One region of the Streptomyces sp. NPDC101178 genome, then DNA from elsewhere that is predicted to be linked to it. Evidence: riboswitches for the same ligand, from Rfam matches in the RefSeq annotation. Region 1 holds a riboswitch; the other holds the start of a gene.
The links. Region 1 has a riboswitch for cobalamin ahead of metE (5-methyltetrahydropteroyltriglutamate--homocysteine S-methyltransferase). Riboswitches for the same ligand answer to the same signal wherever they lie in the genome.
Positions count from the first base shown of each region.

Region 2: another riboswitch for cobalamin. It lies ahead of ACIRR8_RS27655 (cobalamin biosynthesis protein); the one in region 1 lies ahead of metE (5-methyltetrahydropteroyltriglutamate--homocysteine S-methyltransferase).

Region 1 covers NZ_JBIWOZ010000007.1:2,027-6,404, reverse strand. Annotated here, with positions in the region: cobalamin riboswitch at 467-614, shown strand; gene metE (5-methyltetrahydropteroyltriglutamate--homocysteine S-methyltransferase) at 797-3,121, shown strand; gene ACIRR8_RS20470 (pyridoxal phosphate-dependent decarboxylase family protein) at 3,363-4,378, shown strand, end outside.
Region 2 covers NZ_JBIWOZ010000011.1:53,448-57,825, forward strand. Annotated here, with positions in the region: gene ACIRR8_RS27640 (class II aldolase/adducin family protein) at 1-247, opposite strand, end outside; gene ACIRR8_RS27645 (anion permease) at 525-1,787, shown strand; gene ACIRR8_RS27650 (hypothetical protein) at 1,800-2,036, shown strand; cobalamin riboswitch at 2,186-2,320, shown strand; gene ACIRR8_RS27655 (cobalamin biosynthesis protein) at 2,482-3,462, shown strand; gene ACIRR8_RS27660 (cobyric acid synthase) at 3,459-4,378, shown strand, end outside.

The sequences.
Region 1 (4,378 bases):
GGCTGTGTATTGGCAAGAAGAACGGCCTGTGACGCTCTGTGGTTCCGGCTCGCCTACGCCATTCGGTTACATCTGGGTCACCATGCCCCCACGACCTGACCGGAAGTCAGCGAACCGGCGACGAACGGTGGAACGGGGTGCGCAGAGGGGAGCGGGGCTGCCCGGGGCCGGATCGTGCCAGGATGCCGGATCCGGTCCCGGGCAGTGATGCAGGAGCGCCCGCTCCGCGCCCCTGTACCGACCATTCGGTGCCGCCTGCCGGGGCGGATTGGTGCGGGGGTCCTCACTCTGCCCGACGTCACCCGTTCGGAGCTCATCCGGAGCCCATCCGGCGTGCACTCGGTGCCCATCCGGAACCCGTGTCTCACATCACCGTCCGAAGAGTGAACAACGGTGTGCGCCCGACGGCCGTCCGCTTAGGGTGGCCGGTGCAGCTGGTTCGCCCTGTCCGCCAGGCAGGGTGTCGTAAGAGGGAACCCGGTGGGAATCCGGGACTGCCCCGCAGCGGTGAGCGGGAACGACCGCCGTCATACGCACTGGACCCGGCCGGGTCTGGGAAGCGACGGCCAGTAGGTGTCTGCCCCCGGCAGACGTGCCCGCGAGTCCGAAGACCTGCCCGTTGCCCGCACGCGACCGTTCGTGTGCGGAGTTCCCGGTGACCTCGTGGGCGGGTCGGCGTAACCGTCAGGCGGACGGACACGGTCAACGTGTCGTGCTCCCGCCCGACTTCGTCACCCCTTCGCGTCCGCGTCCCGTCCCGGGAACAGCTGGAGACATGCTCGCGAAGGAGAGTCACGTGACAGCGAAGCCCGCAGCCGCGGCAGCACGGGCCACCGTGTACGGCTACCCCCGTCAGGGTCGGAACCGTGAACTGAAGAAGGCCATCGAGGGCTACTGGAAGGGCCGCGTCGACGCGGACACCCTCCGCAGGACCGCCGCCGAACTGCGCGGGGGAACCTGGCAGCAGCTCGCCGAGGCCGGAGTCCACGAGGTGCCGACCGGTGATTTCTCGTACTACGACCACGTCCTGGACACCAGTGTCATGGTCGGCGCCGTCCCCGAGCGGCACCGCGAGGCGGTCCAGGCGGACGCCCTCGACGGCTACTTCGCCATGGCCCGTGGCACGCAGGACGTGGCGCCGCTGGAGATGACCAAGTGGTTCGACACCAACTACCACTACCTGGTGCCCGAGTTGGGCCCGGACGCGGTGTTCACCGCCGACTCCGCCAAGCAGGTCGCCGAGTTCAGGGAAGCCCTCGCGCTCGGCCACACCCCGCGCCCGGTCCTCGTCGGTCCCGTCACCTACCTCCTGCTCGCCAAGGCGGCCCCCGGCGTCGCCGCCGGCTTCGAGCCGCTGACCCTCCTCGACCGGCTCCTGCCCGTGTACGCCGAAGTCCTCGCCGACCTCCGGGCCGCGGGCGCCGAGTGGGTGCAGCTCGACGAGCCCGCCCTCGTCCAGGACCGCACCCCGGCCGAGCTGAACGCCGCCGCCCGCGCCTACCGCGAGCTCGGCGGTCTCACCGACCGCTCCAAGCTGCTGGTCGCCTCCTACTTCGGGCGGCTCGGCGAGGCCCTGCCGGTGCTCGCCAAGTCGCCGGTGGAGGGGCTCGCGCTGGACTTCACCGAGTCGGGCGCAGGCAACCTCGCCGACCTCGCGGCGGCCGGCGGACTGCCCGGCAAGCGGCTGGTCGCGGGCGTCGTCAACGGCCGCAACATCTGGATCAACGACTACGAGAAGTCGCTCGCCACCCTCGGCACGCTCCTCGGCCTCGCGGACCACGTCGACGTCTCCGCCTCCTCCTCCCTCCTGCACGTCCCGCTGGACGCCCGGGCCGAGCAGGACATCGACCCGGAGGTCGCCCGCTGGCTCGCCTTCGCCCAGCAGAAGACCGAGGAGATCGTCGTCCTGGCGCGCGGTCTGACCGCCGGCACCGAGGCCATCACCGCCGAACTCGCCGCGAACCGGGCCGACCTGGCCTCCCGTACCGACGCCGTCATCACCCGCGACCCGGCCGTCCGGGCCCGTACGGCGGCCATCACCGACGCCGACGGCCGCCGCTCCCAGCCGTACGCCGAGCGGACCGTGGCCCAGCGCGCCCACCTCGGTCTGCCGCTGCTGCCGACCACCACTATCGGCTCGTTCCCGCAGACCACCGAACTGCGCACCGCCCGCGCCGACCTGCGGGCCGGCCGGATCGACGAGGCCGGGTACGAGGAGCGCATCAAGGACGAGATCCGCGAGGTCCTCTCCTTCCAGGAGAAGGCCGGGATCGACGTCCTGGTCCACGGCGAGCCCGAACGCAACGACATGGTGCAGTACTTCGCCGAGCAGCTCACCGGCTACCTCGCCACCCAGCACGGCTGGGTCCAGTCGTACGGCACCCGCTACGTCCGGCCGCCGGTCCTCGCCGGAGACATCTCGCGCCCCGAGCCGATGACGGTGCGCTGGACGGCGTACGCCCAGTCGCTCACCCAGCGCCCGGTCAAGGGCATGCTCACCGGCCCGGTCACCATGCTCGCCTGGTCCTTCGTCCGCGACGACCAGCCGCTCGGCGAGACCGCCCGCCAGGTGGCGCTCGCTCTGCGCGACGAGGTCGACGACCTGGAGGCGAACGGCACTTCGGTGATCCAGGTCGACGAGCCGGCGCTGCGTGAGACGCTGCCGCTGCGGGCCGCCGAGCACGCCGCGTACCTGCAATGGGCTACGGAGTCCTTCCGGCTCGCCACCTCCGGCGTGCGGCCGGACACCCAGATCCACACGCACATGTGCTACGCGGAGTTCGGCGACATCGTCCAGGCCATCGACGACCTCGACGCCGACGTCATCAGCCTGGAGGCCGCCCGCTCGCACATGCAGGTCGCCCGCGAACTGGCCACCCACGGCTACCCGCGCGAGGCCGGCCCCGGCGTCTACGACATCCACTCCCCGCGCATCCCCAGCACCGAGGAGGCAGCGGCCTTGCTGCGCAAGGGACTTGAGGCCATCCCGGCCGAGCGGCTGTGGGTGAACCCCGACTGCGGCCTGAAGACCCGCGGCTGGCCCGAGACCCGGGCCTCCCTGGAGAACCTGGTCGCCGCCGCGCGGGAGATCCGCGCGGAGCTGCCAGCCGAAGCGGCGTGATCCGGCCCGGTACGGGAGCGGCCACCGCCGCTCCCGTACCGGGGCGCGCTGCCTCGACTCGGTTCTGGAGCAGGCCGGTTCGCCAGGCCCGGACGGCCGGAGTGCGTACTTCCTCGGCGGAAGAGTTAGGTTAGCCTAACCAGCGAATCCCGGTGGTGGATCTTGCACTCCGATCGAAGGGCTTCGCCATGGAGCGTGCTCAGGGCCTGCTGTCCGCCGAACTCCGCCTGGAGCGTGCGGTATGAGTGCCGGTACGGGAGGCCTCCTCGCGGGCGGTGCCGACGGACCGGGCCACCTGCGTGCCCTCACCTCGGTCGTGCTGGACACGCTGGAGTCCGCCGCCCGTGCCCGAGGCGGGCCGCTGCCCGCCGGAGGCCCGGACGCCGTGGCCCGGCGGACCACCGCTCTGGCCGCCCCGGTACTGCCCGAGGAAGGCGTCGGCGAAGAGGCCGCGCTCACGGACCTCGTACGAGCGGTGGCCGAGGGTGCCGCCGACCCGGCCGATCCCGCGTGCGCCGCCCATCTGCACTGCCCGCCGCTGGCCGTGGCGGTCGCGGCGGAGCTGGCCGGGGCGGCGCTCAACCCGTCGATGGACTCCTGGGACCAGGCGCCCGCCGCCGGAGTGATCGAGGAGCTGACCACGGCCGCCCTGGCCCGGCTCGTCCACCCGGACGCTCCCGCACCCGACGCGCTCATCACCAGCGGCGGCACCGAGTCCAACCTGGTCGCGCTGCTCCTCGCGCGCGAACGCGCGGCGCCAGGCCTTCTGCGAGTGGTGACCGGCGCCAACGCCCACCACAGCGTCCACCGGGCCGCCTGGATGCTCGGCCTGCCCGCCCCGACCCAGGTCACCTGCCACGACGGCCGGATCGACCCCGCCGCCCTCGACCGCACCCTGGCCGGGCTCGGCGGCGGCCCGGTCCTGGTCGTCGCCACCGCCGGTACCACGGACGAAGGGCGCATCGACCCGCTTCCCGAGATCGCCGACACCGTGGACCGGTACGGAGCCGAACTCCACGTGGACGCGGCATACGGCGGGCCCCTGCTCTTCAGCGAGCACCTGGCGCCCCGGCTGGCGGGGCTCGATCGGGCGGTCTCCGTAACGTTCGACCTGCACAAACTCGGCTGGCAGCCGGTCGCCGCCGGAGTTCTGGCCGTCTCGGACACCGCCCTGCTCGCGCCGCTCTCCCTGCGCACCGACTACCTCAACGCCGACGACGACACCGAGGCCGGCCTCCCCGACCTGCTCGGCCGCTC
Region 2 (4,378 bases), on a different contig from region 1:
GCGGGAGTTCGCTGGTGGGCCCGAGCTCCCCCAGCACCTGCCGCCCGGCCAGGTCGACGCCGACCGCGTCCTTAGCTCCGAGCCGGTCGTACGGCACCCCGGTGGGCGTCACCAGGACCAGGTCTCCGACGCGGGCCGACACATTGCCGGAGGTGCCGACGACCAGGCCGTCGGCGGCGCTGCGGCGGGCGGTCGCGACCACGTCCCGCCAGGCCTGGAGGACCGATTCCGGCTGCTGCTCGCTCATGGGGTGAGCGTAGGGGTGGCCGTGGGAAACCGGAACGTGATGTCCCGCGTGACCGGGATCTCTTTCGGGGCCATATGTGACCGTCAAAAACTTCGCCAACGAGGAGTAAAGGGCAGACCAGCCGGTGCCCCACGGGCGTCCCGCAGCCCCTCCCGCACACAAACGGAACCATCGCACTCCGATTCGGGTCACCACAGCGCCCCGCCCAGTTCATCTTCCGTTCACCCAGGTTGCCTACGGTCCACGAGCCACTGACGTCGAACGATTGCCTGGGTAAATGGAACACATCACGCTGCTGCTTGCGATTGTGGTCGTAACAGCTCTCGTGTTCGATTTCACGAACGGTTTCCACGACACCGCCAACGCGATGGCGACCACCATCTCGACCGGCGCGATGAAGCCCAAGACAGCGGTGGCCATGTCCGCCGTTCTCAACCTGATCGGCGCGTTCCTGTCGGTGGAGGTCGCCAAGACGATCTCCGGCGGGATCGTCAACGAAGACGGCATCAGAACCGAGGTCATCTTCGCGGCGCTCGTCGGCGCCATCCTGTGGAATCTCCTGACCTGGCTGGTCGGCCTGCCCTCCAGCTCCTCCCACGCCCTGTTCGGCGGTCTGATCGGTGCCGCCGTGATGTCGGCCGGCTGGTCCTCGATCAACGGCGGCACCGTCGTCACCAAGGTGCTGCTCCCCGCGATCGCCGCCCCGCTGGTCGCCGGTATCGCCGCGATGCTGGCCACCCGGCTGACGTACCGGATCAACCGGAACGTCACCGACCCGAACCAGCAGAAGTCGACCGCCAAGGGCTACCGGGCCGGGCAGATCGCCTCCGCCGGTCTCGTCTCGCTCGCCCACGGCACCAACGACGCGCAGAAGACGATGGGCATCATCACGCTGGCGCTGGTCACCAGCGGTGTCCTGGCCCCGGGCTCCAACCCGCCCATGTGGGTCATCGTCTCGGCCGGTATCGCCATCGCGCTCGGCACCTACCTCGGCGGCTGGCGCATCATCCGCACCATGGGCAAGGGCCTGACCGACCTCCAGCCGCCGCAGGGCTTCGCCGCCCAGACCAGCGCGGCGACCGTCATCCTGGCCTCCTCGCACCTCGGCTTCTCGCTCTCCACCACCCAGTCCTGCTCGGGTGCCGTGATGGGCGCGGGCCTCGGCCGCAAGGGCGGCGTGGTCCGCTGGTCCACCGCCACCCGGATGTTCGTCGCCTGGGGTCTCACGCTCCCGGCCGCGGGCCTGGTCGGCGCGGGCGCCGAGTTCCTCACCAAGCAGGGTCCCTGGGGCATCGCGGTCACGGCGGTCATCCTGGTCGGCGGCTCCTTCGCCATCTGGCTGGCCTCGCGCCGCCAGCCGGTCGACCACACCAACGTCAACGACACCGACGACGCGACGGCCGACGAGCCGCAGGGCGTCGTCACCACCGCCATGGCCGCGGTCGCCCCGCCGCCCACCGCCGGTGCGGTCGCCGAGCTCTCGACCACCATCCCGGCCCCGGCCTCCGACGACACGCCCCGCCCCACGGCCACGGTGTAAGGACAGATCCGTATGAAAATCGACTGGGCAGCACTCGCCTCCGTCTTCGGTGTCAGTCTCGTGGTCACCGTCGCACTGGTCGGCGTCTTCACCCTGGGCATCGTCGCCCTCTCCAAGCTGTCGGCCCCGGCCGGCAGTGCCACCGGTGCCACCGGCGGTTCGGCCGCACTGGCGCGCACCGGCGCCTACGCCGCCTTCGCGGCGTGCGTGGCGGCGGTCGCGTACGGGATCTATCTGATCGTCGCCTGACCGCACCTCGACGCGTTCCTCCGGGCCGGACACACCACCGTGTGTCCGGCCCGATGTGCGTCTGCGCACACCGGCCCTTCGCAGGTCAACAGCAAGTTGACGGCCGTTCTCGCAGCGTGGTGGACTGCCGGAGCCATTTACGGCGACAGAAGAGGAAGCCGGTGCGAATCCGGCGCGGTCCCGCCACTGTCACCGGGGAGCACTCCCCCACACCGGATGTCACGGCCCTCCTGACCGAGGGCTGGAAGGCCGGGGGAACTGCGGATCCGGAAGCCAGGAGACTCTTGTCGCCGGTCACGTCGAACCAGGGCGCGGACCCTGAGTGAGGACATAAGCCATGCCCGGCCGCCGTGCGCCGCATCCTGTGCCTCTTCCCGTGGTTCTCGCGGTACCTCTCGCGCTACCTCTTCGTGCCGGAACGCCCCTGCCCACGGCAGGTTGAACCGTGCGTGTCGATCGCGTTTTCGCGTACGGCGCCACCGCCGGGCTGATCGCCGACGCGGCTCTCGGCGACCCGCGCCGGGGCCATCCCGTCGCCGGTTTCGGCCGGGCGGCCGCGCGGGTGGAGTCCCTGCTGTGGCGGGACGACCGGGGCCGGGGCGCGCTGCACACGCTGCTCTGCGCCGGAGGCGCCGTGGGAGCCGCCGCGCTGGCCGCCCGTGCCGTACGGAACCGTCCCGCGCTCGCCGTCGCGCTGACGGCCGCCACCACCTGGTCGGTCGTCGGCGGTACGTCGCTGGGCCGGGAGGCCCGCGCCATCGGAGGCGCGCTGGCCGCCGGGGACCTGGAGCTGGCCCGGGAGCGGCTGCCGCACCTGTGCGGGCGTGATCCGCAGGCCCTGGACGGGCCGCAGATCGCCCGCGCGGTCGTGGAGTCGGTCGCGGAGAACACCTCGGACGCCGTCGTCGGCGCGCTGGTGTGGGGCGCGATCGGCGGGGTGCCGGGGCTCGTCGGCTTCCGGGCCGTGAACACGCTCGACGCGATGGTCGGCCACAAGTCGCCCCGCCACCGGCGTTACGGCTGGGCCTCGGCCCGCCTGGACGACGTGGCGGGATGGCCCGGCGCACGGCTGACGGCCGCGCTGGCCGTGGTGGCCGGCGGGCGGCCCGTGGAGGCCGTACGCGCCTGGAAGGCGGACGCGGGGCGCCATCCGAGCCCGAACGCGGGGCCGGTGGAGGCCGCGTTCGCGGGAGCGCTCGGCGTACGGCTCGGCGGGACGCTGGCGTACGCCGGGCGCGTCGAACACCGGCCGGTGCTGAACGGTGCGTCGGGCCAGGAGGTCCGGAGCGCCGACATCGAGCGCGCCGTGCGGCTGTCGCGGCGGGTGAGCGTGCTGGCCCTCGGCGTGTGCGTGGCGGGCAGGTCGGTCGCGGGGCGCCTGGTCGCGGGACGGTTGTCGGCAGGACAGAGGCGGGGACGGGCATGAGTGGTGGGCTGCTGGTCGCGGGGACGACCTCGGACGCGGGCAAGAGCGTCGTCACGGCGGGCATCTGCCGCTGGCTGGTGCGCCGGGGAGTGAAGGTCGCGCCGTTCAAGGCGCAGAACATGTCCCTCAACTCCTTCGTGACCCGTGAGGGCGCGGAGATCGGACGCGCGCAGGCCATGCAGGCACAGGCCGCCCGGGTCGAGCCGACCGCGCTGATGAACCCGGTGTTGCTCAAGCCCGGCAGCGACCGCTCCAGCCAGGTCGTCCTGATGGGCAAGCCGGTCGGCGAGATAAGCGCCCGTGGGTACCACGGCGGCCGGCAGGAGGCGCTGCTCGGGACGGTCACGGACTGTCTGGAGCAGCTCCGGTCGGCCTATGACGCGGTGATCTGTGAGGGGGCGGGCTCGCCTGCGGAGATCAATCTGCGGCGGACCGACATCGTGAACATGGGGATCGCGCGGGCCGCGAAGTTCCCGGTGCTGGTGGTCGGGGACATCGACCGGGGCGGGGTCTTCGCGTCGTTCTTCGGGACGACGGCGCTGTTGAGCGCGGAGGACCAGGCGCTGGTCGCGGGCTATCTGGTGAACAAGTTCCGGGGTGATGTCTCGCTGCTGGAGCCGGGGCTGGACATGCTGCACGGGCTGACCGGGCGCCGTACGTACGGAGTGCTGCCCTACGCCCATGGGCTCGGCATCGACGAGGAGGACGGCCTGCGGGTGTCCCTGCGCGGTGCGGTGCGCGAGTCGGTCGTGGCGCCGCCGCACGGGGAGGACGTGTTGCGGGTCGCGGTCTGCGCGGTGCCGTTGATGTCCAACTTCACGGACGTGGACGCGCTGGCCGCCGAACCGGGCGTCGTCGTGCGGTTCGTGGACCGGGCCGAGGAGCTGGCCGACGCGGACCTGGTCGTCGTGCCCGG